Regions from separate parts of the Arthrobacter sp. Rue61a genome, predicted to be linked through region 2. Evidence: predicted binding sites of a transcription regulator. Region 2 holds the regulator's gene; the other holds the start of a gene.
The links. The regulator LexA, encoded in region 2, represses DNA repair genes until DNA is damaged. The targets are predictions, from matches to a motif close to TCGAACANNTGTTCGA.
Positions count from the first base shown of each region.

Region 1: a site for LexA is predicted at 10,712-10,727, ahead of ruvA (Holliday junction branch migration protein RuvA). Genes of this name have one in related genera too.

Region 1 covers NC_018531.1:2,706,805-2,722,264, reverse strand. Annotated here, with positions in the region: gene thrS (threonine--tRNA ligase) at 1-453, shown strand, start outside; gene ARUE_RS12325 (HIT family protein) at 473-1,066, shown strand; gene pgsA (phosphatidylinositol phosphate synthase) at 1,056-1,685, shown strand; gene pdxS (pyridoxal 5'-phosphate synthase lyase subunit PdxS) at 1,941-2,867, shown strand; gene ARUE_RS12310 (M3 family metallopeptidase) at 3,066-5,078, opposite strand; gene ARUE_RS12305 (CapA family protein) at 5,152-6,417, shown strand; gene ARUE_RS12300 (type 1 glutamine amidotransferase) at 6,421-7,179, opposite strand; gene ARUE_RS12295 (Mur ligase family protein) at 7,176-8,507, opposite strand; gene pdxT (pyridoxal 5'-phosphate synthase glutaminase subunit PdxT) at 8,610-9,311, shown strand; gene ARUE_RS12285 (YebC/PmpR family DNA-binding transcriptional regulator) at 9,315-10,070, shown strand; gene ruvC (crossover junction endodeoxyribonuclease RuvC) at 10,117-10,686, shown strand; gene ruvA (Holliday junction branch migration protein RuvA) at 10,789-11,433, shown strand; gene ruvB (Holliday junction branch migration DNA helicase RuvB) at 11,426-12,502, shown strand; gene yajC (preprotein translocase subunit YajC) at 12,646-13,029, shown strand; gene secD (protein translocase subunit SecD) at 13,144-14,895, shown strand; gene secF (protein translocase subunit SecF) at 14,895-15,460, shown strand, end outside.
Region 2 covers NC_018531.1:1,637,793-1,653,252, reverse strand. Annotated here, with positions in the region: gene ARUE_RS07615 (SseB family protein) at 1-69, opposite strand, end outside; gene priA (bifunctional 1-(5-phosphoribosyl)-5-((5-phosphoribosylamino)methylideneamino)imidazole-4-carboxamide isomerase/phosphoribosylanthranilate isomerase PriA) at 69-812, opposite strand; gene ARUE_RS24075 (CG2302 family histidine operon protein) at 862-1,020, opposite strand; gene hisH (imidazole glycerol phosphate synthase subunit HisH) at 1,021-1,764, opposite strand; gene hisB (imidazoleglycerol-phosphate dehydratase HisB) at 1,761-2,387, opposite strand; gene ARUE_RS07595 (histidinol-phosphate transaminase) at 2,434-3,552, opposite strand; gene ARUE_RS07590 (LysM peptidoglycan-binding domain-containing protein) at 3,631-3,990, opposite strand; gene lexA (transcriptional repressor LexA) at 4,340-5,083, shown strand; gene ARUE_RS07580 (ATP-dependent DNA helicase) at 5,162-7,222, opposite strand; gene hflX (GTPase HflX) at 7,215-8,777, opposite strand; gene ARUE_RS07570 (class I SAM-dependent methyltransferase) at 9,318-9,932, shown strand; gene dapF (diaminopimelate epimerase) at 9,913-10,881, opposite strand; gene miaA (tRNA (adenosine(37)-N6)-dimethylallyltransferase MiaA) at 10,928-11,854, opposite strand; gene miaB (tRNA (N6-isopentenyl adenosine(37)-C2)-methylthiotransferase MiaB) at 11,874-13,367, opposite strand; gene ARUE_RS07550 (regulatory protein RecX) at 13,421-13,963, opposite strand; gene recA (recombinase RecA) at 13,953-14,996, opposite strand; gene ARUE_RS07540 (DUF3046 domain-containing protein) at 15,255-15,460, opposite strand, start outside.

The sequences.
Region 1 (15,460 bases), 1.1 Mb from region 2:
AACCTGCCCGAGCGTTTCGAATTGGAATACCAGGCTGCCGACGGCACGCGCCAACGCCCCGTCATGATCCACCGGGCCCTTTTCGGTTCCGTGGAACGCTTCATGGGTGTTCTCACCGAGCACTACGCCGGGGCATTCCCTGCATGGCTCGCTCCTGTACAGGTAGTGGGCATCCCCGTCGCCGAGACGTTCAACGACTACATGTTCGACGTCGTCGGCCAGCTCAAGGCTGCCGGAATCCGTGCCGAGGTGGATATCTCCTCGGACAGGTTCCCCAAGAAGATCCGCACAGCCAGCAAGGACAAGATCCCGTTCGTCCTGATTGCCGGCGGCGAGGATGCGGAAGCAGGTGCGGTGTCGTTCCGTTTCCGGGACGGCAGCCAGGACAATGGAGTGCCCGTGGCCGAGGCGGTCCGCAGGATCGTTGACGCCGTCAAGAACCGCGAGAGCTGACGGAACGGACACAGAGACGGTGCAGGAGAACACAGGCGCGGCAGCTGACCTTCCGAGCGATGCCGACGTCACCGATGACTTCGGATTGGCAGGCGTACCGGACGCGTTTCAGCGCCTGTGGACTCCGCACCGTATGGCCTACATCAAGGGCGGGCAGGATCAATTCAAGAACAAGGACGACTGCCCGTTCTGTGTAGGACCCACACGCTCAGATGAGGAATCCCTCATCGTCTATCGGGGACGGACCTGCTATGTGGTCCTTAACCTGTTCCCGTACAACCCAGGTCATTTGTTGATCTGCCCCTACCGGCACGTTCCCGACTACACGGACATCACAGTGGAGGAAACGGCCGAGTTCGCCGATCTCACCCAGACGGCAATGCGGGTGCTGCGGAAAGTTTCCAATCCGAGCGGCTTTAATCTGGGCATGAACCAGGGCGTGACCGGTGGTGCCGGTATTGCAGCGCATCTCCATCAGCACGTGGTTCCGCGCTGGGGCGGGGATGGAAACTTCTTCCCGATCATCGCCCAGACCAAGGCCATCACGCAGACACTCGATGAGGTCCGCAAGCTTGTGGCCGAAGCCTGGCCGGGGGAGTCGAATGCTCAATAGGCATGCGCGCGGCTTTTTCACTTCACTCTTTACTCCTCTAGCGCGATGGCTGCTGAGGATCGGTGTGTCTCCTGACGCCGTGACCATTGCAGGGACCGCAGGCGTGATATTGGGCGGACTCGTCCTCTACCCGTTGGGCTTTTTGTGGTGGGGTTCGGTTGTGGTCGCCTTCTTCGCATTTTCAGATGTCGTAGACGGAATCATGGCGAGGCTTCAGGGGCGCAGCGGCGGCTGGGGCAATTTCCTGGATTCCACTTTGGACCGGCTTGCCGATGGTGCGATATTTGCCGGCCTGACTATCTGGTTTTTCACCGGAGGTGAGGATCCGGCGATAGGTTCTGCAGCAGTCATCTGCCTGGTTCTTGGAATGGTTGTTTCCTACGCCCGGGCCAAAGCGGAGTCCTTGGGCTACCAAGCGAGCGTCGGGATCGCAGAGCGTGCAGAGCGCTTGGCGTCCGTGCTGCTCGTCACGGGGCTCACGGGATTGGGTCTGCCGCCGGTTGTATTGTTCGGGACCCTGATCCTCCTTGCCTTGGCAAGTGTGGTGACGATCGTCCAACGGATGACCGCCGTTCGCCGACAGGCCATGGCCGAAGCCGATGGAACTGCTGCAGCATAAACGCCGTGGGTCAACGCTTGCCGGGGGAACTGGTTGGCAAACCAAAATCGTTCCTCTCCGGTTGTGCACCTGTCCTACCAGAGCCCGCTTTATTGCCCTTCGAGGCAGTAATGAATGTACTGCCACCATGCAAGGTGCGACTACTATTACTAGTACTTGGTCACCTTGACCTGAAACCCGGTGTGCGCTGATTGCGGTCGTGTGGCTGCGCGCGCCTCCGGCAAAACGGTCGTTTATCTACCCATAGGGGTTTTTGTGTCTACACCAGATGTAAGCAACGAAGCCGGTTCGTCCGCGAACAGCGTCACGGGCAGCAACCGCGTTAAGCGGGGCATGGCGGAGATGCTCAAGGGCGGCGTCATCATGGACGTCGTTAACGTCGAGCAGGCCCGCATCGCCGAGGATGCCGGTGCCGTGGCTGTCATGGCACTCGAGCGTGTCCCGGCCGATATCCGCGCCCAGGGCGGCGTGTCCCGCATGTCCGATCCCGACATGATCGATGCGATCATCGCCGCCGTGTCCATCCCGGTCATGGCCAAGGCCCGCATCGGCCACTTCGTCGAAGCCCAGGTCCTGCAGTCCCTCGGTGTTGACTACATCGACGAGTCCGAGGTCCTGACCCCGGCGGACTACATCAACCACATCGACAAGTGGAACTTCACCGTCCCGTTCGTCTGTGGTGCCACCAACCTCGGTGAGGCTTTGCGCCGTATCAACGAAGGCGCGGCGATGATCCGTTCCAAGGGCGAAGCCGGTACCGGCGATGTTTCCAACGCCACGGGCCATATGCGCAAGATCCGTTCGGAGATCGCCAAGCTCGCTGCCCTGCCCGAGGACGAGCTGTACGTTGCGGCCAAAGAGCTGCAGGCCCCGTACGAGCTGGTCAAGGAAGTTGCCGCCACCGGCAAGCTCCCCGTGGTCCTGTTCACCGCCGGTGGCATCGCCACCCCGGCTGATGCTGCCATGATGATGCAGCTCGGCGCCGACGGTGTATTCGTTGGCTCCGGTATCTTCAAGTCCGGCAACCCCGCAGAGCGCGCCGCCGCCGTCGTGAAGGCCACCACGTTCCACGATGATCCCGATGTCATCGCCAAGGTCTCTCGCGGCCTGGGCGAAGCCATGGTGGGCATCAACGTCGACGATATCCCGCAGCCCCACCGCCTCGCAGAGCGCGGCTGGTAAGCCGCACTTAAGTCTCGGACAGCGGCAATCCTCTGCGTGCTATTCCCCGCGCCCCGTTGGCAGCTAAGTAGCTGCTCAGGGCGCGGGGCCCCTTTTACGCACACTGCCGGATCGCCCCTGCCCTCAGCTTGAGGTGCTTGAGGTTATGAACGACGCCGGACGGTCGCCTTATGAGGTGAGCGTCCGGCGTCGTTGTGTTTAGTTGAGGCCGCGGCGCTTTAGCAGGGGTTCCAGCTCGGCGTCATGGCCTCGGAATGAGCGGAAGGATTCCAGCGGATCGCGGCTGTTACCCCTCGATAGCAGCTCGGATCTGAACCGGTCCCCGTTGGAGCGGGTAAGGCCGCCGTTTTCCTTGAACCATTCCACAGTGTCGGCGTCCAGCACCTCGCTCCAGATATAGGAGTAGTAGCCCGCTGCGTAACCCGAACCGGCGAAGATGTGTTGGAAATACCCCGTGCGGTACCTCGGCGGGATCAGCGGGTGCGTGATTGCCGCATCAGCCAGCGCCTTGGCTTCGAACGCGAGAACGTCCTCCGGGACTTCGGACTCGGACAGCACGTGCCACGCCACGTCAAGGAGCGCCGCCCCGAGATATTCGGTAGTTGCGAACCCTTCTCCCCACAACAATGACTCATTGAGTTTGTCCACGGTGTCCTGGGGGAGTGCCTCCCCCGTGGAGTAATGGCGTGCATAGTTGGCCAGGACCTCGGGCCACATGATCCACATTTCGTTGACCTGGGACGGATATTCCACGAAGTCGCGCGGTACGGACGTTCCGGAGAACCGTGGATAGGTGACATCGGAAAAGAGCCCGTGCAACGCGTGGCCGAATTCGTGGAAAACGGTACGGACCTCGTCCAAGGACAGCAATGTAGGCTCGCCGGGAGCCGGCTTGGTGATGTTGAGGTTGTTGATGACCACGGACTGGGTTCCCAGCAGGCTGGACTGTTCCACGAGGGAATTCATCCAGGCACCTCCGCGCTTTGACTCCCGGGTGTAGTAGTCGCCCAAGAAGAGGCCGAGGCCGCTGCCGTCTTGATCACGGACTTCCCAGACACGGACATCCGGGTGATAGCCTTCAAGGTCTTCCCGCTCACTGAAGGTAACCCCGTACAGCTTGGTCGCCGCATGGAAGACCCCGTCGTTGAGTACGGTTTCAAGGCTGAAGTAAGGCCGGAGTGCTTGCTCGTCCACCTCGAACTTCTCCTGGCGGACCCGGGCTGAGTAGTACGCCCAATCCCACGGCTCAAGTTGGTGGCCGGCGGATTCGGCCAAGGCTTGTGCTTCCGACTCAGCGTTGCTCAGGGCAGCCCGAGCGAGCCGGCCCAGCATCGCCTGTACTTCGCTGAAACCTGGCGCAGTCTGCTGGTCCACTACCAGCTCAGCGAAGTTGGCAAACCCCAAAAGTGTGGCTTTCTCGGCCCGCAAACGTGCAGTAGCTTTCACCAGGTCGCGGACATCCAAGGTGCCGCCATCGGCGCCGCGAGCCAGGGACGCTTCATACAGGCGACGGCGGATGGTTCGGTTCTCCAGTGACGCCAAGGCGGGTTGGTTGCTGGGTAGGATCAGCGTCAGTAGGTACTTGCCATCATGCCCGGCAAGCTTTGCAGCTTCTGCAGCGGCGGAAACCATTTCGGGCTGCAGCCCGGTCAGATCTTCGGCGTCGTCAAGGAGCAGGGCGGCGGACTTCATGCCTTCCTTGACGCGCTGGCCAAACTCGGTGCCCAAGCGGGACAGCTCCGCGTTGACTTCACGCAAGCGGTGCTGCCCGGCGTCATCGAGCTGAATTCCGGACTGTCGGAACTCCTTGAGGTACTCCTCCACCAATCGGGAGGCTTCCGCATCCAGGCCGATGGTTTCTATGGCGGCAAACCGCTCGAAGAGCGCGCGGTTCATATAGACAGCATCCTGATGTGCTGAGAACTTGGGTGACAACTTTGTCTCAAGCGCTTTGATGGCCTCTGAAGCATCCGCGGAAACGAGAGTGAAGAACGCTGCCGCAGCCCTGTTGAGGAGAAGTCCGGACCGCTCCATGGCCAAGGCTGTGTTCTCCAAGGTGGCGGGCTCCGGGTTGTCCGCGATCCGCGAAATTTCCTGGAGATGCGAAGCCAAGCCCACCTCTACGGCCTCGGCGTAGTGCTCTGCTGAAATGCCGGCGAAGGGCGGAAGCCCGTAAGGCAGCGGGCTGGAACTCAAGAGTGGATTGGTCATGAAGCGACTCTTTCACGTAAGAATCGTGTCCTCAAGAGCGGCACGCCCTGTTCCTCCGGGCTTCCGCCGTAGGATGAAAGTCATGGGCAAAATCACATTTTCCGCGGCCTGGTACCGTCCTCAGAAGGCGGCACTCGTGCTGGGCGCGATGGCGCTCACCCTGTCCTTGAACGCCTGCGGTGTCATTTCCGAAACTGAAAACTCGAACCGCAGCAGCGCCGCTTCGGCCCCGGTAACGGAAACCCCGGCTCCAACGCGTACACCTGCGCCAAACCCGACTCCGGGCAGGGGGCCCGCTTGCCCGGAATTACGCTGCACCTCCATCACGGTGACAGGCGACATGCTGGTTCACACCCAGCTCTGGCAACAAGCTAGAGCTGACGCCGCGGCGGCAGGTCTTCCCGGCTACACATTCGTCCCACTTCTTGAAGGACAGCGTCGCTACATTCGCAACAGCGACCTCGCCATTTGCCACCAAGAAACGCCCGTTGCTTCTCCGGAAGGGCCGTTCTCTGCCTACCCGTCCTTCAACGTGCCGCCGCAAATCATCACTGCTTCCAAGGACGTCGGCTACCAGGCCTGCACTACAGCGAGCAACCACACCATTGACCGCGGGACCGAAGGTTTGCTCCGGACACTGGATGCTTTGGATGCAGCGGGCCTGAAGCACACGGGGTCCTACCGCACGGAAGCGGAGTCCAAGGAAATACTGATGCTCCAAACGGACGCAGCCAAGGTGGCCGTCATCATTGGAACGTATGGCCACAATGGGCAAATCCCGGAATACCCGTGGCTGGTGGACGAGCTGGACCCGGCGGCCATGATCGCGAAGGCGACCCAGGCGAAGGCACTTGGGGCTGACATTGTCCTTGGCGTCATGCATGCCGGGGACGAGTACGCCAGCGAAGCCAATGCCCAGCAGCAGGAGGTTGCTCACGCGTTGGTGGACAGCGGACAGTTCACCATGATCTACGGACACCACACCCACTCGGTGCTGCCTATCGAGAATTACAAAGGCACGTGGATCGTGTATGGGCTGGGCAACGGCGTCACTGAATTGTCACCGTGGTACGTCGCCAATAACGAAGGGCTGCTCGTCAGGGCACAGTTCAGCCAAAACGCTGCAGGTACTTGGGCTGCTTCGGATCTCGCCTGGGCTCCATCAGTCATCGTTCGCGATCCCTATCGCTGGTGCTCGGTAGCCAGCGACGCACCCCAGGGAGTCTGCGCTACACCTGCGGCCGACGCTGAGACCTACCAGCGAACCAAAGCGGTGGTTGAGTCCATGGGCGCAGCAACTGCAGGCGCACACGAACTACTGATCACCAAGGAAAAGTAACTTCTACCTCGGCCGGCGGGCGGCGTGTTCCCGCGCAAGGCGCGCGTAACCGTCGTCGGGCCTTCCAGGCACGAAAGTACCGAATTTACGTTCGGCCGCCGTGCGGATCAGGAAGTCCGCAATGGCCGGGTTCTTCGGCAGCAATGAACCGTGAAGGTAGCTCGCTACAACGTTGTTGTAGCGGGCGCCCTCATGCCCGTCTTTGCTGTTGTTGCCCGCGCCCTTGGTGACAGTGCCGAGAGGCTCGACGCCGGGACCCAGGGTAGTTTGCCCGCTGTGGTTCTCGTAGCCCAGGATGTCGCCAAATTCGGCAGACTTCATGGTCACGTTGCCGATGAGTCGCTCGTCGGTTCCGTGGGTTTCGACGTCAAGGATGCCAATACCGGGAATGACGGGCCCTGTGCTGGTCTTGAAGAACTTGCCGAAAAGTTGATACAGCCCACAAATCACCAGCATGGGGGCACCTTCGTCGGCGAGCTGCTTCAGCTGTCCGGCGCGCGCCTGGAGGTCGTCCTGGATGACCAATTGGCCGCTGTCCTGCCCGCCGCCGCCCACAATGATGTCCACGTCGTCGGGGAAGTCGTCGCCCACGTTGTACTCAAGCAACTCCGGGGTGTAGCCATGCCACTTAATCCGTTGCTTAAGGACCAGGGCGTTGCCCCAGTCACCGTAGATGTTCATTTCCCGCGGGTAGAGCTGGAGAACGCGGATGGTGCCCTTGCTGGGCTGTGAGTCAGGCGTGGGTTGTGCTTCCGAGGTCATGAGACCACCTCAACTATGGTGATTTTGGCCAGTTCACGGCGAATGGCGAGCATGGAGGTGTACGTGCAGAAGATGCGTTTGGGCTTGCCCCGCGAGCCGTCTATGAAAGCCCGAAGAGCTGCGGTGATGTCAGGTTCCACGACTCCGAAGTGCACGTCGTCGTACTGGAGGCGCAGCGCCATATCGTAGGCGCGGACACCGGTGAGGACCTCAACGCCGTCTTCCCGCAGGGAATCGAACTCAACGTCCCAAAGCCAGGACATGTCCCTGCCGTCGGCGTAGTTGTCGTTGATGGCAATCATGGTGGCGTACCCACCGGCAGGGAAGGACTTCAGTCCGAGACGGAACCCGCTGGGGTTCTTCACGAGAACCAGCTCCAAGGGCTGTCCATCCACCGTGAGGCTTTCACCGCGGCCGAACGCGGGAGCAACTTCTCCCAAAGATTTCACGAGTTTGGGCGTGTCAACGGGGCCGGTTCCCAGGATGGCCCGCGCCAGCGACAATGCCGCCGCAGCATTGAAGATGTTGTAGACGCCGCGCAGTTTCATGGTTGTGGTGACGGTTTCGCCGTCGAACTCAAAGTCAGCGTCCTGGGCACCTACCCGGCGAAGTACGACGTCGGCAGCCGGCAGGTCTACGTCGTCACCGGTTTCTGCGGCAACCGAGGTTCCTGACGGGGAAGGGCCGATCGCCGTGGTGCGCATCTCGTCGTCGTTGGGAAAAGTGCTGCGCAACGATTCGTCGAGACCGAAGTACCTGATCTCGGGGTGGTGTACGGCGTCCAAGGTGTTGAGGGCGTTGGCAATCCGGGCGACACGGGGGTCCTCCCGGTTGAGGACCACCGTGTCAGTGGTCTTGGAGGCGATGTGCTCCAGCAAACGGGCGGTCTTGTCGATTTCACCGAAGCGGTCCAATTGGTCGCGCAGGACATTCAACAGGAGGCTGAAGCGGGGCTCCACTTTATTGACGAAGTGCACGGCGTGGGCCTCGTCAAGTTCCAGAATGGCGATGTCCGCGTCGAGGCGTCCACGCCAATCCACGTCGCCTAAGAGTGAGGCGGCTACGCCCCGGGTGAAGTTGCTGCCGCTGCGGTTGGTGAAGACCTTCAAGCCTTGGCTCTCAAGGAGTTCAACCACCATCTTGGTGGTAGTGGTTTTACCGTTGGTGCCGCTGACCACGGCTACGCCAAGGGGGAGCGACGCCAGCGTTCGCTGCATGAAGCCGGGGTCGATTTTCTCGACTACCAAGCCGGGGAAAGCTGAGCCTCCACCCCGGAGCCGGGACAGTGTGCGGACCAGCTTGCCGAGGGGGACGCTGAAGGAAAGCATGCTCTGTAATATATCCCAGTCAGGGCATGGAACCCTGACTGCCGGTAATGCCTGGTGGCCGCAAACGGCGTAACGGAAGGCTTGGGCCACTATGATGGTCGAATGACCAACCCCCTTTCCGACGCTTCGTCACGCGTGGGTTCAGGACTCCGGATCGGCGTGCTGGCTCTCCAGGGCGACTTCCGCGAGCATATCCACGCTGTGGAGGCCGCTGGTGCCACCGGCGTGGGTATCCGCCGCCCGTCAGAGCTCGACGACATCGACGGCCTGATTATTCCAGGCGGCGAATCCACCACCATTGACAAACTCTCCCGGATCTTCGAAGTCCGTGACCCCCTTCAAAAGCGCATCGCGGAGGGACTTCCCGTCTACGGCTCCTGCGCCGGCATGATCCTGTTGGCCGATGAAATTGCGGACCCGGCTACGGACCTGGACGGAAATCCCCAGCAGACTTTTGGCGGATTGGATATTACTGTCCGCCGAAATGCCTTTGGACGCCAACGCGAGTCCTTCGAAACCGACCTCGATTTCAAGGGGTTGGATTTCAGTGCGGGGGAGTCCGGTGTGGATCCCGTTCACGCAGTATTCATCCGCGGCCCCTGGGTGGAACGCGTAGGTCCAGGCGTCGAAGTCCTTGCCCAGGTTGACCCCGACCACGCCAGCCACACGGCTACTTTGCATGGAGTGGCTAGAATTGTTGCAGTGCGTTCCGGCCAATTGCTGGCCACCTCCTTCCATCCGGAAGTGACGGGAGAGAAACGCGTGCATGAACTCTTTATTCGAATGATCAGAGGAGAAGCGTAAAGCATGTCAGGCCACTCCAAATGGGCGACCACCAAGCACAAGAAAGCCATCATTGACGGCAGGCGTGCAAAGTCGTTCGCGAAACTGATCAAGAACATCGAAGTTGCTGCCCGCATGGGTGGCCCGGACCTCGCCGGCAACCCAGGCCTGGAACTCGCCGTCACCAAGGCCAAGAAAACCTCGGTTCCCAATGACAACATCGACCGTGCCATCAAGCGTGGGGCAGGCCTCACCGGCGAAGTGGTGGACTACACCGAAATCATGTACGAGGCCCGCGGTCCGCAGGGCTCGGCTTTGTTGATTGAATGTTTGACCGACAACAAGAACCGTGCTGCTTCCGAGGTACGCCTGGCAATCTCCCGCAACGGTGGCACCATCGCCGATCCCGGTTCCGTGAGCTACCTCTTCGCCCGGAAGGGCGTTGTGGTGCTGCCCAAGAACGGCCTCAGCGAAGACGACATTCTGATGGCGGTCCTGGAGGCTGGAGCCGAGGAAGTCAAGGACAGCGGCGAAAACTGGGAGATTCACTCCGAGCCCTCCGATCTTCAGGCCATCCGCGACGCCCTGAAAGAAGCGGGTATCGACTACGAAACCGATGAAGCCGAATTCGTTCCGTCCATGCAGGTGGACCTGGACGTTGACGGTGCCAAGAAGTTCATGAAGCTCGTGGATGCGCTGGAAGACCTGGACGATGTCCAGAACGTCTACAGCAACGCGGACCTCAGCGAGGAAGTGCAGGCTGCCCTCGACTCCGAGTAGTCGGGTGCAGCGCAGTTACTTTGACAGCTAACAGGAAGGCCCGGAATTGACTCTTCGCGTATTGGGAGTCGATCCGGGCCTTACCCGTTGCGGCATCGGTGTTGTGGACATCGAGAAAAACCGCAGGGCCACCATGGTGGCCGTGGGTGTGGTTGGCACGTCGGCGGAACTCACGCTGGACAAACGATTGCTGGTCATCGCCCAGGCAATTGATGAGTGGCTCGACCGTCACGAGCCGGATGTCGTCGCCGTCGAACGCGTTTTTTCGCAGATGAACGTGAGCACGGTAATGGGTGTGGCCCAAGCCTCAGGCGTCGTCATCGCTGCGGCCGCACGCCGTGGCATCCCCGTCGCGTTGCACACACCGTCGGAGGTCAAAGCCGCGGTAACCGGCAGCGGCACGGCCAACAAGGATGCCGTAACCAAGCTGGTGACCAAGATTTTGCGCCTGGATGCTCCACCCAAGCCCGCTGACGCGGCGGACGCCCTCGCATTGGCACTAACGCACGCCTGGCGTGCAGGCAGCGGAATGGGCGCCGCATCCGGCAACAGTTCCCTGACGCCGGCGCAGAAGGCCTGGGCCGACGCCGAAGCAAAAGCGCGCCGCAAACGGTGATTGTCGGCTGCTCTTGCTAGGGTATTCGTAAATATGTTCGGATAGTCCGCTTTGGCCGCAATATTACGGCGACGGAGCAGGCAGTATTTCAGGAGCCGGGTCTTGATCAGTTTTCTCCGTGGAACCGTAGCCCACGTTGGTTTGTCCACCGCTGTTATCGACCTCAACGGTGCGGGTATGAGTGTCTATGCCACACCGCAGACCTTGAGCCACCTCAAGACCGGAAGTGAAGCCAAACTCTTCACCTCCATGATCGTCCGGGAAGACTCCCTCACGTTGTTCGGTTTCGCGGACGACGACGAACGCGAAGTCTTCGACGTCCTCCTCAGCGTCAGCGGGGTTGGCCCGCGGCTTGCCCTCGCCGTTCTTGCCGTGCATGAACCCGAAGCTATCCGGGTTGCTGCACACACCGGCGACAGCAAGACATTCACCAAGGTGCCGGGTATTGGTCCGAAGGTGGCCGGCCGTATCGTCCTGGAACTGGCCGGGAAGTTGGTCCCGCACGGAACCAGCACCGGCACTGCTCCCGCCGCAGCCCCGAACGCCGAATGGAAGCCTCAGGTAGTCGCCGCCATGACCAGCTTGGGATGGTCAGAGAAGGACGCCAACGGCAGCATCGACAAAGCCATGGCTGATTCGCCGGAACTCGTGGACGCCGGAAACGTGGCCCAGATACTTCGCGCTACGCTGCGCTGGCTTGGCCAGGACGGGGCGCGCGCAGGAAACCGCGTAGGCAGCCGTGGCTGAGCCATCACTCGTCAGCGGGGGAGAAGAACCGGAAGAGCGGGTCATCGAGGCCGCTCTCCGTCCCAAGAACCTGCACGATTTTGTGGGACAGCACCGGGTCCGCAAGCAGCTTGCTTTGGTGCTTGAGGCCTCAAAGATGCGAGGCCGCAGCGCCGACCACGTGTTGATGTCCGGGCCTCCAGGACTCGGCAAGACCACGCTTGCCATGATCATCGCGACCGAAATGAACGCACCACTGCGTATCAGCAGCGGACCTGCCATCCAGCACGCCGGAGATCTCGCAGCCATCCTTTCCTCGCTCTCGGAGGGCGAGGTCCTGTTCCTTGACGAAATCCACCGCATGTCCAGGCCCGCAGAAGAAATGCTGTACATGGCCATGGAGGACTTCCGTGTGGACATCGTGGTGGGCAAGGGAGCGGGCGCAACTGCCATTCCCTTGGAGCTGCCGCCCTTCACCCTGGTGGGCGCCACCACCCGCGCAGGTCTTCTTCCGGGGCCTCTGAGGGACCGATTCGGTTTCACCGGGCACCTTGAGTTCTATTCGGTGGCCGAACTCGAGCTTGTCCTCCGGCGCTCGGCAGGGCTCCTGGACCTGAAGGTGAACTCTGCAGGCTTTACGGAGATTGCGGGCCGTTCCCGGGGAACACCCCGCATAGCCAACAGGCTCCTCCGCCGGGTTCGCGACTGGGCCCTCGTTCACGGCATTGAGCAAATCGACGCCCGTTCGGCGTCAGCAGCCTTGGATATGTACGAAGTAGACGAGCGGGGCTTGGACAGGCTGGACCGGTCCGTTCTGGAAGCCCTGATTACCAAGTTCAACGGTGGTCCCGTCGGCTTGTCCACCTTGGCCATTGCCGTGGGTGAGGAACCCGAAACGGTGGAGACCGTAGCTGAGCCTTTCTTGGTCCGCGAGGGACTTTTGGGAAGAACGCCGCGGGGTCGCATCGCCATGGCGTCCGCTTGGACGCACCTGGGCTATGCAGTCCCGGCAGGAGTCTTCGGCCAAGAGACGCTTGCCCTGTTCGGTGAGGACGAAAACCACGCCGAAAGCGTAGATACTGTCGGTTAACACGCTGTGTTCAGCTTTTCCCACTAGACTGGTATGACGCTCGGCACGTTCGAGTCCTTGATCCATGCCCGCTACGGGGATCTGCCAGGGACGTTGCCGTGAACCAAAACGTAAGTACAGAACGGAACTTCCCTGTGGATCCAATGACCATATTGCTGTTCGTCATGCTTGGACTCTTTGTCTTCATGATGTTCCGCCGCAACAAGAAGACCCAGCAGCAGCAGGCTGAAATGCAGTCCAAGTTCGCTCCGGGTGTCGACGTCATGACCAGCTTCGGTCTCTTTGGCCGCATCGTGTCCATCGACGAAGCTGAGAACAAGGTTGTCATCGAGCTTTCGCCGGGCAACCAGGCTACGGTTCACCGCCAGGCAGTCACCAAGGTGGTCGAAACCACCCCCGAAGAAGCGCCGGTTGTTCCGGACGACGCTTCTTCCCTGACCGCCGCGCAGACTGAAGCTCCTGCCGCCGTCGAGACCCCGGAAGAAACCATCGCGCGCCTCAACAAAGAGGACAAGAAGGACAACTAGCACCGTTAGTCGCGGCGACACCGCGCAAGGCAACTTCTACGGCAGCGGAGAGCCGCCGGCAGACGCTCACAAGCGTCGGCCGGCGGCTGTCCGGCGATAACAGGAAGATCGATAATGGCACGGACCGGCCCCAAAAACTCAGCCCGCAGGGTGCTGACCTGGCTTGGAGCAATTTTCGTTGTACTAACAGCTGTCCTGGCTGGTGGAGTAGTAACTGGCAATGCCAGTTGGGCTCCCAAGCTTGCTCTGGACCTTGAAGGCGGAACCCAGATGATCCTGGCCCCCAGGGTGGAGGGTTCCAGCGAGATCAATGAAGAGCAGCTCAACCAGGCAGTTGCCATCATCCGGCAGCGAGTTGACGGCTCGGGTGTTGCCGAAGCCGAAATCAGCACCCAGTCGGGCCGCAACGTGGTGGTCAGCCTTCCGGGAACACCTTCCAAGGAAACCCGCGACCTGATTCAGGCTTCTGCCGACATGAACTTCCGGCCGGTGATCACCTACGGTGACCCGGCGGCTGTCCCGGCCGAGCAGCGCACTCCGGATGACCAGCTGCCCAAGCCCACCGCGGAGCCGGCCAACGCCAGCGACATCAACTGGGTAACGGCGGATATCGTCAAGGAATTCGAGGCGCTGGACTGCGTGAATCCCTCCCCGGAGAAGCGCGAGCGTTCGGATCCTGCCAAGCCGTTGGTAACCTGCGAGGCAGCCACCGCCCAGACTCCCGCGATCAAGTACATCCTTGGTCCGGTGGAAGTCAGGGGCCAGGACATCAGTGATTCCACCTTCTCCCAGGTCCAGGGCGCACAGGGCTCCGTGACCAATTCCTGGGGTGTGAACATCGTCTTCAACGCGGATGCAACGGCGAAGTTCAAGGCAGTCACAGAGCGGCTCAACCAGTTCTATGCTGCAGCACAATTGCAGGGTTCTGATGATCCCAAGTCCCAGTTCGCGATCGTCCTTGACGACAAAGTAATTTCGGCGCCGCGCGCCCTTGCTGTCATCACCGATGGAAAGCCGCAGATCACGGGCAACTTCACCCAGGCTTCCGCCAAGGCCCTGTCTGACCAGTTGCGCTACGGCGCCTTGCCCATCAGCTTCGAGATCCAATCGCAGGAGCAGATCTCTGCCACCCTGGGTGGCGACCAGCTTCGCCTTGGTCTGCTCGCAGGCATGATCGGTTTGTTGCTGGTAGTTGTGTACTCGCTGTTCCAGTACCGTGCCTTGGGTCTTGTCACCATCGCTTCCCTTGTGGTGGCGGGTGTCTTGACCTATCTGGCCATCGCCATCCTTGGATGGACGGAAAACTATCGTCTCTCCCTGGCAGGCGTAGCAGGTCTGATCGTGGCCATTGGCCAGACTGCGGACTCTTTCATTGTCTACTTCGAACGCATCAGGGATGAGCTGCGCGAGGGCCGTGGACTCGTTTCCGCGGTGGAGAATGGATGGAAGCGCGCCAAGCGAACGGTGCTGGCTTCCAAGGCGGTCAATCTCTTGGCCGCAGTTGTCCTCTACTTCGTGGCTGTGGGCAACGTCCGTGGCTTCGCGTTCACGCTCGGCTTGACGGCAGTTGCCGACCTCATTGTGGTGTTCATGTTTACGCACCCCACGCTGCAGCTCCTGGCGCGCACTAAGTTCTTCGGCGAAGGTCACAGGTTCTCCGGGCTTTCCCCTGACCGTTTGGGCGCAGTTCCCCTGTACCGGGGGGCGGGGCGCCTCCGTACGCCTGAGGAAAAGCCTGCCGTGGTTCGCGCACGCAACACCGGTGCCGCAGCCGAAGCCGAACGACGCATGACCATCGCCGAGAGGCGCCTTGCCGAGAAGGGCCAGCTCACTGGTACTTCCAACGGCACCAAGGAGGAGAAGTAATGACGACGAGCTTCGCAACCTTCGGCCATGAGCTCTACACGGGCAAGCGCTCATACAACTTCGTAAATTCGAAGAAGATTTGGTTCATCATTGCGGCCGTCGCCGTAGCCCTCTCTATCCTCATCCCGGTGGCCAAGGGTGGTTTCAACCTTGGCATTGAGTTCCGTGGCGGCTCGGAGTTCACCGTTTCCAACGTGAGCACCACCGACGCGAGCCTCGGCGAAAAGGCCGTGCACGACGTCGTTCCCGGCGCCATTCCGCGCGTCGCGAACGTTGCCGGCAACACCATGCGGATCCAGACGGACCAGTTGACCGACGACGAGACGAACCGCATCAAGGACGGCCTCACCAGCGCCTACGGAGTCACGGAAAACGAAGTGACCTCCAACTTCGTGGGTCCCACCTGGGGCCAGGATGTCACCCGACAGGCGCTCATCGGCTTGGTGGTGTTCGTTGGTTTGGCGGCTGTCTTGATGGCCCTGTACTTCAGGACCTGGAAGATGTCGTTGTCGGCGTTGGTGGGCATGCTGGTCACCATGTTTATTACAGCGGGCATCTACGCCCT
Region 2 (15,460 bases):
AATGTGGCCGGGAAGCTCACGCCGTCCGTGGCCGTGATCCCCATGCCCGTGTCCTTCGTCGTGGGGCATCAGCGTCGGCCGGCAACGTCCAGGGCTTCGGGCAACGTGAAGGCACCCGCATAGAGCGCCTTGCCTACGATCGCGCCCTCAACGCCCAGAGGTACCAGTTCGCGCAGGACACGGAGGTCTTCCAAGCTGGAGATTCCGCCCGACGCGACAACAGGCTTGCCGGTCTTCTCCACCATCTGGCGCAGAAGTTCCACGTTGGGGCCCTGCAGTGTTCCGTCCTTGGTGACGTCGGTGACTACATAACGCGCACAACCTGCATCCTCGAGGCGGGCCAGAACCTCCCAGAGGTCGCCGCCCTCCTTGGTCCAACCGCGCCCGGCAAGAGTTGTACCGCGGACATCAAGGCCGACCGCGATTTTGTCACCGAAGCGGTCGATTGCTTTCCGGGTCCATTCCGGGTTCTCCAACGCTGCCGTACCGAGGTTTACGCGCGCGACGCCCAGTTCCAGTGCACGTTCCAGGGACTCGTCGTCCCGCAAACCGCCGGAGAGCTCCACCTCGACATTGAGCTGCGACACGACATCGCTGATCAGCGCGGCGTTGTTTCCGCGCCCGAAAGCGGCGTCAAGGTCCACCATGTGCACCCATTCGGCACCGTCGTTCTGCCAGTTCAAAGCTGCTTCAAGGGGTGTGCCGTAGCTGGTTTCCGAACCGGCTTCTCCCTGAAGGAGGCGGACTGCCTGACCGTCAACAATGTCGACGGCGGGAAGGAGTTCCAGAACGGACTGGGCGGAGGTGGTCATGTGTGTCCTTGGAGTTTGAAAGGTGACGCGGGCTTGTTGAGCGCCTGGTTCAGTTACCCAGCGTCAGGAGATAAGCGGCCAGCAGGGACATCCCGGCCAGCACATAGAAAGAAATGGAAACCCACCGCGGCTTTTTCTGCTGGTGGAAGGAGATACCCCCACCCACCAGCAAGCCCGCGAGGCCCATGAGTATTACCGACCACCACATTTAGGCGGCACCGCTTCCGGATGCTTCCTGAGCGGGCTTGCGGAGGCTGTCCACCCAATTGCGCAGGAGCCGCGCTCCGGCGTCGCCTGACTTCTCCGGGTGGAATTGCGTGGCGCAGAGAGGGCCGTTCTCCACCGCAGCAATGAAGCGTGCACCGTGCTCTGACCACGTGACCATGGGAGGAGCCATTCGGGGCTGCACGACGTCGAAATTCCACTCCTGAACACCGTAGGAGTGCACAAAGTAGAAACGTTCCTCTTCCACGCCGGCGAAGAGCTTTGAGCCCTCCGGCACGTCTACCGTGTTCCAGCCCATGTGAGGGACCACGGGGGCGGGCAGGAGCTCAACCTTGCCGGGCCACTCGGCCATGCCTTCGGATTCGGTGCCATGCTCAACACCGGCTTCGAAAAGGACCTGCAAGCCGACGCAGATGGCCAGCACAGGGCGGCCACCGGCAACCCGGCGCCCGATCATGCGGATGCCGTCAACGGACTTAAGTTCCTTCATCACTGTCTCGAAGGCACCAACCCCGGGAACCACCAGACCATCAGCGTTGAGCACGTCCTCAGGCTTGGAGCTCAACACCACATGGGCGCCCGCGCGTTCAAGCGCACGGACAGCGGACCGAACGTTGCCCGATCCATAGTCCAATACGGTGACGGTGGGCTTGCCTTCCGGCGACTCCGGCTTCACGGACGCAATGGCATCCGCCACTGCCCCATCCTTCAAAACCTGGCCGCTCATAGTGCGCCCTTGGTGGACGGAATGCCCTCCACTCGGGGATCGGACTCCACGGCCGCACGCAGCGCGCGCGCAAAGGCCTTGAACTGGGCCTCTACAATGTGGTGCGGGTCCCGTCCGGCAAGGACGTTCATGTGCAGGCAGATGCCGGCGTGCAGCGTGATGGCCTCAAAAACGTGACGGGTCAGCGATCCCGTGAAGTGCCCGCCGATCAGGTGATACTCCTGTCCGGCCGGCTCACCGCCGTGGACCAGGTAGGGACGTCCGGAAACATCAACGACGGCGTGAGCCAAGGCTTCGTCCAAGGGAACCGTTGCTTCACCAAAGCGACGAATACCGGCTTTGTTGCCCAAGGCCTGGCGAAGGACCTCCCCGAAGGTGATGGCGACATCTTCCACCGTGTGGTGCGCATCAATGTGGGTATCGCCGGTTGCCTTGACGGTCATGTCAATCAGGGAATGCTTGCACAGTGCCGTCAGCATGTGGTCATAGAACGGTACCGAGGTACTGATGTCGGAGACACCGGAACCGTCCAGGTTGATCTCCACCAGGACGGAAGACTCGCTGGTGGTGCGCTCCATGCGCGCAGTGCGGGCAGCGGTCGGCGTGGCGCCGGTTTCGCTCATTGGGACGTCCTTATACACGGAGGGTGGGTTGGGTCTATGGACAAGTTTAGGCGCGGTGTGGCGCTGTGCCGTCCAGCAATGCTTCCAAAGCCTCCAGGAAAGCTGTGGTTTCCGGCTCGGTTCCGGCAGTGACGCGCAAGTGTCCGGGGATGCCGACATCGCGAATCAGCACGCCGGCATCCAGCAGGCCCTGCCAGATGGTGTGCGGATCCTCCAGTCCTCCAAAGAAGACGTAGTTGGAGTCTGATGCCGCAGGCTTGAGGCCCATGCGCAGCAACTCAGTAACGATGCGGTCGCGCTGAACCTTGATGTCCTCAACATCGGCCATAAGGGCTTCGCGGTGATTGAGAGCTGCGAGGGCCGTTGCCTGCGTGACGGCAGAGAGGTGGTACGGGAGGCGGACCAGCCTGATGGCGTCCGTGACTTCCGGGGCAGCCGCCATGTATCCGAGCCTGGCGCCCGCCAAGGCGAATGCCTTGCTCATGGTGCGCGAGACGATCAGACGCTCGCGTCCGGCCAACAGGGTCAAGGCGCTCGGAGTATTGTCGTGCGCGAACTCGTGGTAAGCCTCATCCACGATCACAATGGCCTGGCTCGCTTCGCCGGCCTCATAGACGGCCTCGACGACGTCAAGGCTCAGGCCTGTACCCGTGGGGTTATTGGGTGAACACAGGAACACAATGTTGGCTCCCGTTTCCCGAACCTGGGCAGCGGCTGATTGGGCATCCAGCCCGTAGTCGTCGGCACGCACTCCGCGGACATACTCGGTGTCTGTGCCACTGGCAAGCAGGGGGTACATGGAGTACGTGGGAGGGAAGCCCAAGGCCTTGCGGCCGGGTCCGCCAAATGCCTGAAGGATCTGCTGCAGGACTTCATTGGATCCGTTGGCGGCCCAAATGTTGTCCGGAGAAAGTCCGTGGCCAAGGTACTCGGCCAAGGCTTCACGAAGTTCCGTGAACTCGCGGTCCGGATAGCGGTTCAGTCCTGTGGCCGCAGCGGCTACGGCCTCGGTGATGGCGGCTTGGACATCTGCGGGGACGCCATGAGTGTTCTCGTTGACATTGAGCAGAATGGGGACATCAAGCTGCGGTGCGCCGTAGGGGCTCAGTCCACGCAGGTTGGTCCGGAGGGGAAGTCGGTCAAGTCGCTCAAGCTGGTCACTCACCAACTTAGTTTAAGGGGCCTCCGGCACTGCCGACTAACTGTGACGCCCGATCACGGGTTCCTGCGGATGGGAACTGGCTCAGTTCGCCGGAACGAACAGCTGCTGGCCTGGCAGGATGCGACCGCCGCGGAGGTCGTTCAGCTGGATGATCTCGGCGATGACATCCCGAGGGTCCCGCTCGGGAGCGGCAGCGCCGGCGATGCCCCACAGGGACTGCCCCGGCTGAACCGTGACGGTGACGGCAACGGGCGGACGCAGTTGGGACTGCGAGTCCGAGGCCTTGGCTGGAGAGTTGATGAAACCGGCCAGGCTCAGCAGTGCCGCCACCAGCAGCATTGCCGGAATGCCGAAGAAAACAATCCGTCCCCGCCGGGTGAGACGCAGGCGAGCAGATGCCTGGGTGGTGCGGAAATCAGCGAACGTAGTGATTGCGGACATGAGCTGAGCCCTTCTGAGCTATTGCCAAGCTCCGGGGTGCCCGGTGCTTGGCGGCCAATTCTTGGTGTTCCCTTCCTCTGGCTCCGGATATTCGAACGCTATGTTCGAACATCCGGCTTCAGCATCAGGTTTATAGAACACATATTCGAACCTTGCTATGACATTTTTAGCACTTATCAACGAACGGTGTCGAGACTCGCTAGAACAAATGTTTGATAAACGCCTGTGCCTGCCCTACGTTTGAGTGAAGAAACAGCACTGTTTCAGTGGAACAGGAGGGTCTGACATTTTTTGCAGACCCGACAACCCCGGGCACGGTTCGGGGCCGAACGGAAGGGCATTGGCGAACATGGCAGCGAAAGCCACAGGCGGCGGGGCACCCCTGCGGAGCCAGCAGCCTCAAAAGAGTCCCAAGAGCCTGACTGTCCGGCAGAAGAAGATCCTGGAGACCATCCAACGGTCGGTCAATGACAACGGTTACCCGCCCAGCATGCGTGAGATCGGCGACACCGTGGGTCTGGCCAGTTTGTCGAGCGTTACTCATCAGTTGTCCCAATTGGAGAAGCTTGGTTATCTCCGCAGGGATCCCAAGCGTCCGCGCGCCATGGAAGTCCTGATGCCGCTGACCCTTGATGGTGGGGCGATTCCGGGAGTGGAAGCGCCCACCACCCTTCGCAGCGCGGGTGGCCTTGCCGTAACGGAACTCGCCAGCGCCAGCGATACCGCCATGGTTCCGCTGGTTGGCCGCATCGCTGCCGGTGGCCCAATCCTGGCTGACCAGACGGTGGAAGACGTACTTGCACTCCCCCGGCAACTTGTGGGGCACGGCGAATTGTTCATGCTGAAAGTGGCCGGCGACTCCATGATTGATGCCGCCATCTGTGACGGTGACTGGGTGGTGGTCCGCCGCCAGAACGACGCCATCAACGGCGACATCGTGGCCGCCCTGCTGGATGACGAAGCAACCGTGAAGACCTTCCGCCAGCGTGACGGCCATACGTGGCTGCTCCCCCAAAACACCCAGTACGAACCCATCCTCGGCGATCAGGCCACCATCATGGGCAAAGTAGTTTCGGTACTGCGCTCTCTCTAGACGCCGTTCCCCCTAGACGCAGCTCCATCTAGACGCCCCTTCCCGTGGACACCAGCAGGTGTCCACGGGAAGGTTGCGCTACGGGGCCTTAGCCGAGCCCAGACGCTCCAGAACGCCTCGGACCACTGATCGGTCCGTCGTTGCCCAGAAGGGCGGCAGGGCGGCACGCAGGAAGCCTCCGTAACGTTCCGTCGAAAGCCTCGAGTCGAGCACTGCCACTACCCCTTTGTCGCCCGTCGAGCGGATCAGGCGGCCAGCGCCCTGCGCCAGCCTGATGGCAGCGTGCGTTGCTGATACGGCCATGAAGCCATTCCCGCCTGATTGTGCCACTGCCCGGGAGCGGGCAGTCATGAGGGGATCATCGGGGCGCGGGAAGGGAATGCGGTCAATCACCACCAGACGGCATGAGCCGCCAGGAACGTCGACCCCCTGCCACAGTGACATTGTTCCAAAGAGGCAGGTGTCCGGCTCATCCGCGAATTGCTTTACGAGGGCCGCCATAGTTGATTCGCCCTGGCAGAGGATATCCACGTCCAGCCGGAGTCGCATGGCATCGGCTGCTTCCTCTGCCGCACGCCGTGAGGAGAACAGGCACAGAGCCCCGCCTCCGGAGGCCCGGATGAGGTCTTCCAATTCGTCCAGCGCCTCGGGCGAAGTTCCCCGACCGGGTTTGGGCAGGTGCTTAGCCACGTACAACACACCCTGCTTGGGGTAGTCAAAGGGCGATCCGACATCGATCCCTGTCCAACTCGGGGCACCGTCGCCAATCAGGCCGAGGCCGCCTGCTGCCGGCTCGAAGGCAGAGCCTATGGCCAGCGTGGCGGAAGTCAGCACCACGGTATGGCCGGCGAAGAGGCCCTCCCGAAGCCGTCCCGCGACACTGAGCGGGGCGATATTGATCAAAGCCGGGGCAGTCTCATCCGGTTGCGAATAGCCCTGCTGGGGGTCGAATGTGCTGTTCCGCGAGAACCAGACAACTTCCCGGTTCTCTTTGGCGGCCAGCATTCGCTCGCACAGTTCCAGGATGAGCATGAGCCGTGAGCGCGCGAGCTGGCGGCCGCCGTCCACTGCGCTTGACGAATCAGTCTTCGAATCCGAGAGCGCAGCGCGCGTGGCGTCCCGCAATTGGTCCAGGCAATCGAGCTGCTCGTCATTGAGGCCACTGGGCAACAGCCCGTTGGATACGCCGGCGATGGCCATATCCAGCCGGTCCGCTGCAGCGTTGAGGGCGTCCACTGTTATGGCTGTGTGCTTGCGGGCACTGGATGCCGCAGCGTGGACCATCGCCACCGACAACTGCCCTGATACGGCACCGGTCACGCGGTCCTGAAGCTCATGCGCCTCATCAACCACCACGACGTCGTACTCAGGCAGCACAGCGAGGCCTTCGAAGGCGCTGACGGCAAGCATGGCATGGTTGGTGACCACGACGTCGGCCTCCCCCGCCCTGGAGCGCGCCAGCTCGCTGAAGCACTCCTCGGCCAGAGGGCACTTCTGCGCACCCAAGCACTCCATGGACGTGACGGACACCTGACGCCAGGCCCTGTCAGTGACGCCCGGCATCAGTTCGTCCCGGTCGCCCGTAGCGGTCTTCTCCGCCCATTCCCGGAGGCGGACTACTTCCTTGCCCAGCTGGGATTGCGGCCCGCCCATGGAGGCAGCAAAGTGAGGCACGCTGGTGTCCTCGCCCAAGGAGAACAGCTGCCCTTCGGAGGGCTCTTCGCTGGGGAATCCGCCTTCAAGTTTCTGCAGGCACACGTAATTGGCCCTGCCCTTGACCAGTGCCACGTTGACCGGACGCTCAAGGGCAGGATTGATCGTCTCCAGCAGCCGGGGAAGATCACGGCCGACGATCTGAGTCTGGAGTGCCAAGGTGGCGGTGGACACGAGCGTCGGTTTGTCGCTGTCCATGGAATGAGCGATCAACGGAATCAGGTAAGCCAAGGACTTACCCGTTCCCGTTCCCGCTTGGACCAGCAAATGCTCTCCGGTCTCAATAGCCCGGGTTACATACTTGGCCATTTCGTGCTGACCCGTACGGCTTTGTCCGCCCATGCCGGCAACAGCCCGGTCCAACAACTCGAGGGTGGCTTTCTCCCCCGCCGACTCGACGCCGTCCGCCGCCACCTTCTCAACCATTACTGACGAATGACTCCAGTTCGGCAGCCAGACCTTCACGCACCATGACAACTACGCGGGTCCCGTTCTCCTCATGCTCAAGGCTGAGGATTTCCGAGTCGGAATTGTGCAGTTTGTTGATCATTTCCCCGCGGTCGTAGGGAATGAGCAGTTCAAGGCGCACGCCAGGCCGCGGAATGGATCGGCTGATGTCTTCCAGCAGTTCGGCAATACCCTGACCCGTGCGGGTGGACACCACAGCGTGGCGGGGTTCCTTCTGCTTAAGGCGCTCCACCACAAAGGGATCCGCGACATCAACCTTGTTGAGGACGATGATTTCCGGAACCTTGCGGGCATCCACTTCGGTGAAAACGGCCCTTACTGCGGCAATCTGGCCCTCAGGATCAGGGTGCGATGCATCCACCACATGGAGGATCAGGTCCGCATCTGCAACTTCTTCCAACGTGGACCGGAAAGCCTCAATCAGCTGGGTTGGCAGTGAACGAACGAATCCAACGGTATCTGCGAGGGTATAGCCGATGCCATCCGGGGTTTGCGCCTTGCGGACCGTGGGATCCAAGGTGGCGAACAGGGCGTTCTCCACCAGGACACCGGCGTCGGTAAGGCGGTTGAGCAGGGACGACTTGCCGGCGTTCGTGTACCCGGCGATGGCGACGGACGGAACAGCATTACGACGGCGGTTGGCGCGCTTGGTCTCGCGCGCTGGCTTCATCGCGGCGATTTCACGACGCAGCTTGGCCATGCGGGTGCGGATTCGCCGTCGATCAAGTTCGATCTTGGTTTCACCCGGACCACGCGAGCCCATGCCAGCGCCTGCTCCACCCACCTGGCCACCGGCCTGACGGGACATGGAGTCACCCCAACCACGAAGCCTCGGGAGCAGGTATTCGAGCTGTGCGAGCTCAACCTGCGCCTTGCCTTCCCGGCTCTTGGCGTGCTGGGCGAAGATGTCCAGGATCAACGTGGTCCGGTCAACGACCTTGACCTTCACAATGTCCTCAAGGCCGCGTCGCTGAGACGGCGCGAGCTCTGTATCCACCACCACGGTGTCTGCGCCGGTGGCGGCGACGATGTCCTTGAGTTCCTGGGCTTTACCGGAACCAAGGAAGGTCCCGGGGTCCGGCTTCTGCCGACGCTGAACCAAGCCATCCAGCACCTCGGATCCGGCGGTCTCAGCCAGTGCCGCGAGTTCGCGGAGGGAGTTCTCTGCATCAGCAAGAGTCCCCTCGGTCCACAGGCCGGCCAGGACAACTCGCTCCAGGCGCAGCTGCCGGTATTCGACCTCAGTGACGTCCTCAAGCTCGGTGGACAGTCCCGCGGTACGGCGAAGAGCGCGGCGTTCAGCCAAATCTTCCTGATCGCCGTCGAAGATGCTGTGTTCCTGGTCCAGCGTGGAAATCGCCTGCGCCTTGCCGAACACACCATTGGCGTCGTTGTCGTCGGATGCCTGCGCAGGTACATCCTTGGAAAGAATCCGGTCGATGACGGCCTGGATTTGTTCAGGACTCATGTCCTGGGCGTCGGAATCGGATCCGGAGTGCTTCTGGGTGGTCATGGTCTCCTTAGACTGTTCGGCAATTCCAGAATAGTGCTGTTTGCTGCTGGGTGGGGCGCTATTCGCGCTGGGCTGACGGGCATCGGCCAAAAGGGCCTCCTGTGTACTGGGCAGCCCGGGCCTTGTGGGGGCAGGGCTGTTGTGATGTGGCGTGGTTGATTCCGCGGGGAGGGTCCTTGGCCAAGGTGAGGATGCGCTGCCTGTCCCTGCGCTTCGGCCGCAAAACGTTAGCGGTCCACGGCGAATAGAAAGGCGGGACGGGATCTTCAGAGTGTCCGGCTCGGCATGGAACCAACGGACTGAGCCGTTGCGACCAAACTGGGCCATTGGGACCTGCCGGGCGGAAAGGCCGGGCCGGGCTGAAATGCCAAGCGGGGCCTGCGTCGCGGGCGGTGCCATACAACACCTGATGAATCAGGCGTTGTTCGGCTGATTACTCGAAGATCAAGAACATGCGCTCCACTTTAGCAGCCGTTGTCAACCCTGCCGTGGACGGAGGCGGTTTCCCAAGCCGACGATAGCCAACTAATCTGGCAAATTATGGAGTCTGCACACTATTTCACCGCCCAACCGGCAGGACCGTTCACGCGCAAGCCACTCACAGTTGAACTCGCTGGGGCCACGCGCCATCTGCAGACCTCATCGGGCATCTTCAGTCCCGACGGTGTAGACAAGGGCACGGCGGTGCTTTTCGCCGAGGTTCCACCGCCGTCACCGAAGGGTCACCTTCTGGACATCGGCTGTGGCTGGGGCCCGATTGCCCTGACCCTTGGCCTGATGGCGCCACATGCCCACGTTCATGCCGTGGACGTGAATGAGCGTTGCATCGCGCTGACCAACGAGAACGCGACGGCGCTCGGCCTCACCAACGTCACGGCGAGCCTCCCGCACGAGGTAGATCCCGCCGTCGAATTCGACACCATCTGGTCCAACCCGCCCATACGCATCGGCAAGGACGAACTACACTCGCTGCTGCTGACGTGGCTGCCCCGGCTGGCCCCGGGAGGCAACGCCTGGTTGGTTGTGCAGAAGAACCTGGGCTCGGACTCCCTCCAGCGATGGCTCGCCGCCGAACTGGACAGTTCTTACACGGTTTCCCGTGAAAGCACGTCCAAGACGTTCAGGATCATCCGGGTCAGGAAAGCGTCCCAGTAGCCACAATCACGGCCGGGCCGCTAAGTTCCACATGCTCGCGGCCGCCTGCCCCGGGGAAGAACTTCACACCCACGACGCCGCCCGGCACTTTGACGTGCCAGTCGTTCGGGGCTGTGTCCCCCGCCCAGTGACGGATCGCGACGGCGGCGGCACACGCGCCCGTGCCGCAGGACTGTGTCTCCCCCACGCCACGCTCGTGAACGCGCATGGTGATGGTTCCTACACCGTCCTCCACCAGCGGCTCGGCGGGGACCACAAACTCGACGTTGGTTCCATTGGCGGGCTTGGGATCCACCACGGGAGCCTTGAACAGTTGTGTGGCTGAAAGCTCGCTAAGTTCCGCAAGGGCAACTACCGTGTGGGGATTGCCCATGCTGACTGACAGGCCGGGCCTTGGCACTTCCAGGCCCTCGGCGCTGACCAGTGCATCCATGGCCTTGCTGGTGGCTTCCTCGGGGAAGATGAACTCCCACGGGCCCATATCCACGGCATAGCCGTTGACCGTGCGTACAACCTTTTTTACGCCGCCGCGTGTGCCGATAGTGAGGGTCTGACCGGGCCCCAGGTCCACCAAACCCTCCGCGATCAGAAAATGGACGAAGACGCGCACGCCATTGCCGCACATCTCGGAAAGCGAACCATCCCCATTGCGGTAGTCCATGAACCACTCTGCTTGGGGATCCTGCTCCAGGGCAACGCGGCCTTCCGGGAGAAAGCGGGACGGGACCGCCCGGATAAGGCCGTCACCCCCGATGCCCACATGGCGGTCGCACAATTGCGCCACCTGCTCAGCCGTGACCTCATGGGCGTCCCCGGGATCAGCGATAAGCACAAAGTCATTGCCCGTTCCGTGACCCTTGGAAAATGTCAGGCCTGCGAGGCTGGGAGGTGTCACTGACACGTCGGCAGTTGCGGCCTGCCGGGCGGGAACTGCGGCGGTTTCATCCATGGTTCTAGGCTACCTGCCGCGCCTGTTCGGCCAGAAATTGCATCGGCTACGTCGAAGCCGCGTTGACCACCTTGACCGCCTTGTCCACAAGCTCCGGATCCTGCCAACCCAGCCACGTGATGCGTGGATCCGCCCGGAACCACGTCAGCTGGCGGCGTGCGAACTGCCTGGTGGCCACGATGGTTTCCTCAGCTGCAGTGTCTGCGGTCATCTCACCGTCAAGAACCTTCAGGAACTGGGCATACCCCAAGGCGCGCGAAGCTGTCTTGCCGCTCCGCAACCCGACGGCGTCGAGTCGTTCAACTTCTTGTTGAAGACCGGCCTCCACCATCCGATGGACCCTCACGGCCAGACGTTCCCTTAGTTGCTCCCGATCCACTTCAAGGCCGATCTGCAGTGCAGGCTGGAAGTACTCCCGCTGCGGCATGAACGAACTAAAGGGGCGGCCAGTGAGGCCGTGGACCTCCAAAGCACGGATCACGCGCCGGGCGTCGCCGAGGCGGGCCGCCGACACGGGATCGACTTCCTCCAGGCGGGCACGCAGCGGCGCAAGCCCGTTGTTTTCGTACTGTTCTTCCAGCTCCTTGCGGAGTGTGGGATCAGTGCCGGGAAACTCCAGCACATCCAAGGCGGCCCGCACATACAATCCGGATCCGCCCACGAGGATAGCGCGCTTTCCCCGCGAGTGAATGTCATTGATGGCAGCGCGGCATTCATCTTGGAAGTCCGCGACGCTCGCCTCCTGGGTGACGTCCATGGAGTCCAGCAAATGGTGTGGCACACCCCTGCGCTCTTCCACTGTGATCTTGGCGGTTCCAATGTCCATGCCGCGGTAAAACTGCAAGGCGTCGGCGTTGATCACCTCACCATCCAAAGCAAGGGCGAGGTTGACGCCCAGATCCGACTTACCGGAACCCGTGGGGCCTACAACTGCAATGACAGGCCGAGGAAGTTCCCGACTGGTGAACGACATGAGGTCCTGTGATCCGTCTCTAAGCGCGACGAGTTGGCAGCGACGGCATGCCCAACGACACACCGGCCTTGCCTGACGCCGCTCCTGCTGCGGGTACTCCGCAGGAATCAGCCTGCGAACGGTCCCAGGCATCCCCTGCGCGGGAGCGGCGCAAGAGGTAATCGTCTGCGCCCGCCGGGTCAGCTACAAGGTGGAAAGCAGCGGCCTCCGTAATGGTCACCGTGACGAAGTCACCCGGCCTCGGAGCCTCAGCACCTGCAGGCACGGAGAAGTGGACCAGCCTCTGGTCCTTGGAACGGCCGGACAACCGGTGTGTTTCACCGGCCTTCCGCCCTGACTGCGCTGTGACCAGGACCTCCACCTTCCGTCCCAGCTGCTTGGCGTTCTCTTCTGCAGCAATGCGGTCCTGCAGCGCCGTGAGCCTTTCGTAGCGCTCCTGCACCACGGCCTTGGGGAGTTGCTCCGGAAGGTCTGCGGCCGGCGTGCCTGGCCGCTTTGAGTACTGGAACGTAAAAGCGGACGCAAACCGCGACTTCTCCACGACATCCAGGGTCGCCTGGAAGTCTTCTTCGGTTTCGCCCGGGAAGCCAACGATGATGTCCGTCGTGATGGCGGCGTGGGGGATGCGGTCCCGCACTTTGTCCAGAATCCCCAGGAATTTGCTGGAGCGATATGAACGACGCATGTCCTTGAGCACTTTGTCCGAGCCGGACTGCAACGGCATATGCAGCTGTGGCATGGCGTTGTGTGTCTCGGCCATGGCGTCTATGACATCGTCCGTAAATGCAGCGGGGTGGGGGCTGGTGAAACGAACACGCTCCAGACCTTCGATTTCACCGCAAGCACGCAGGAGTTTGGAGAATGCCTGACGGTCACCAAACTCCACACCGTACGAATTCACGTTCTGGCCCAGCAACGTTACTTCCACAGCTCCGTCATCAACGAGTGCCTGGATTTCGGCCAGGATCTCGCCCGGGCGCCGGTCCTTCTCCTTGCCACGAAGCGAGGGCACAATGCAGAAAGTGCAGGTGTTGTTGCAACCCACGGAGATGGAGACCCATCCTGCATAGACCGAGTCACGCTTTGTGGGGAGCGTCGACGGGAACACATCCAGGGATTCGAGAATCTCCAGTTGCGCCTCATTGTTGTGACGGGCACGGTTCAGCAAAGCCGGAAGAGCCCCCACATTGTGCGTTCCGAATACAGCGTCAACCCACGGCGCCTTCTTCACAATAGTTTCGCGGTCCTTCTGGGCCAGGCAACCGCCAACTGCAATTTGCATACCGGGGTTCGCCTCTTTGACCTGCCGCAGCTGGCCGAGGTTTCCGTAGAGTTTGTTGTCTGCGTTCTCCCGGACAGCACACGTATTGAAGACCACAACATCCGCCACCTCCCCGTCAGCGGGCACATAGCCGGCCTCTTCAAGGAGCCCCGCCATGCGCTCGGAATCATGGACGTTCATCTGGCAGCCAAAAGTCCGAACCTGATAGGTCTTGGGCTCACCAGCACTCATGGACGCAGCAGAAGGAGGGGTGGCAGCTATTGGGGAGGGAATGGTCAAACTCACTACTCAAGGGTACCGGCTTCTGCCAGCACCTCACCGACGATTCTGAAAGCCAAGGAAGGGGGATACCCTTTGCGTGCCAGCATGGATGCAAACCGGCGGGTGTACTTGTCCCGCTCGGCCCGATCTGACAAATCCATGCCCGGCCGCAGCTTGCGCTGAACGAGCTCCCGGGCAGCCAATTCCTCGTCTTGGTCACTGAGCTGCGAGAGGGCCTCTTCCGCTGCGTCCAACTCGATGCCTTTGTCTGCCAGTTCACGACGAATGGCACCCTTGGCAAGCTTTTTGCTTTGCGAGCGGCTCCGGACCCACATTCTGGCAAACTCAGCATCATCGATCAGCTGAACCTCTTCGAAGCGATCCAGAACTGCCTGCGCCACGTCCTCGGGAACATTGCGTTCCGCGAGTTTCCGGGACAACTGCAGCCGACTCCGCGGCGCCATCGTCAACTGCCTCAGCACGATGGCACGCGCCACGGATTCGGGATCAGGTTCGGGATCGGCCGCAACCGAAGAATTCGGATCCGGCCCTCTTCTAGCCGTCAACGGCCTTCAGTTTCGGGGAATCTTCTTCCGTCTTGACGACGCCCACGCCAAGCTTTTCCTTGATCAGGCGCTCAAGCTCCTGAGCAAGCTCAGGGTTATCCCGAAGGAATCGACGCGAGTTCTCCATGCCCTGGCCGAGCTGATCGCCGTCGTACGTGAACCACGAGCCCGACTTCTTGATGATGCCGTGCTCCACACCCATGTCAATAATGCCGCCCTCGCGGGAGATGCCCTGACCGTAGATGATGTCGAACTCGGCGATTTTGAACGGCGGAGCCATCTTGTTCTTGACGATCTTCGCCTTGGTGCGGTTACCGACGGAGTCCGCACCTTCCTTCAGGGTCTGGATACGACGGACGTCGATTCGCACTGAGGCGTAGAACTTCAGGGCCTTACCACCGGTGGTGGTTTCCGGAGATCCGAAGAACACGCCGATCTTTTCACGCAACTGGTTGATGAAGATGGCGGTGGTCTTGGTCTGGCTCAAGCGGCCTGTGATCTTACGCAATGCCTGGCTCATGAGTCGGGCCTGGAGGCCAACGTGGGAGTCGCCCATTTCGCCTTCGATTTCGGCGCGGGGTACCAGGGCCGCCACGGAGTCAATGACCACGATGTCCAGCGAGCCGGAGCCCACCAACATGTCCATGATCTCCAGGGCCTGCTCACCGGTGTCCGGCTGGGAGACCAGGAGTGCATCCGTATCCACGCCAAGCTTGGCAGCGTAGTCCGGGTCAAGGGCGTGCTCAGCGTCAATGAAGGCTGCAATGCCACCTGCCCGCTGCGCGTTGGCCACGGCATGAAGCGCAACGGTGGTCTTACCCGAGGACTCCGGGCCGTAGATTTCCACCACTCGGCCTCGCGGCAGGCCGCCAATGCCAAGGGCGACATCCAGTGCAATGGAGCCGGTCGGAATGACCTCAATCGGCGCGCGGGTGTCATCACCCAGGCGCATGATGGAGCCTTTGCCGAACTGCTTGTCGATCTGGGCAAGCGCTGCTTCGAGCGCCTTCTCACGATCCGGGGTTGCCGCCATGGTTCACACCTCTGATGCTTTCTCGCTGTGGAGTGGCCCGAAGGGCCGCTTTCCTGTCACGTCAGACGCTATTACGGTGCTCTGACATTTTTAGTAGCCGGCAATGGCTATGTGGATAACCGGGCTGCCGGAGGCTCTGGAATGCGTCCTTCGAGATCAATTTTCCTCTCACAGGAGCATATCCCCACCCGAACAGATATTCGAACAACGTCCCGGCGTGTCCCATGCCGGGACGCCGTCACCATCGGGTGCCGGAGTTCAATTGGCAGTCGGTTTGATATCCCTGCCAAGCCTGCGTTCGGGGGGAACATCCTGGACCTCACACATGGCCAACCAGACCTCGCGGGGCTGATAACCGGAGGCCAACGCCTCCACGGCAGTCCGTCCGCCAACGCCGGCGAGTACCAGCGAGTTGGCCAGGACCCGGGAGTAGCCTGCCCCGAATTCATCGTCCATCAGTCGCC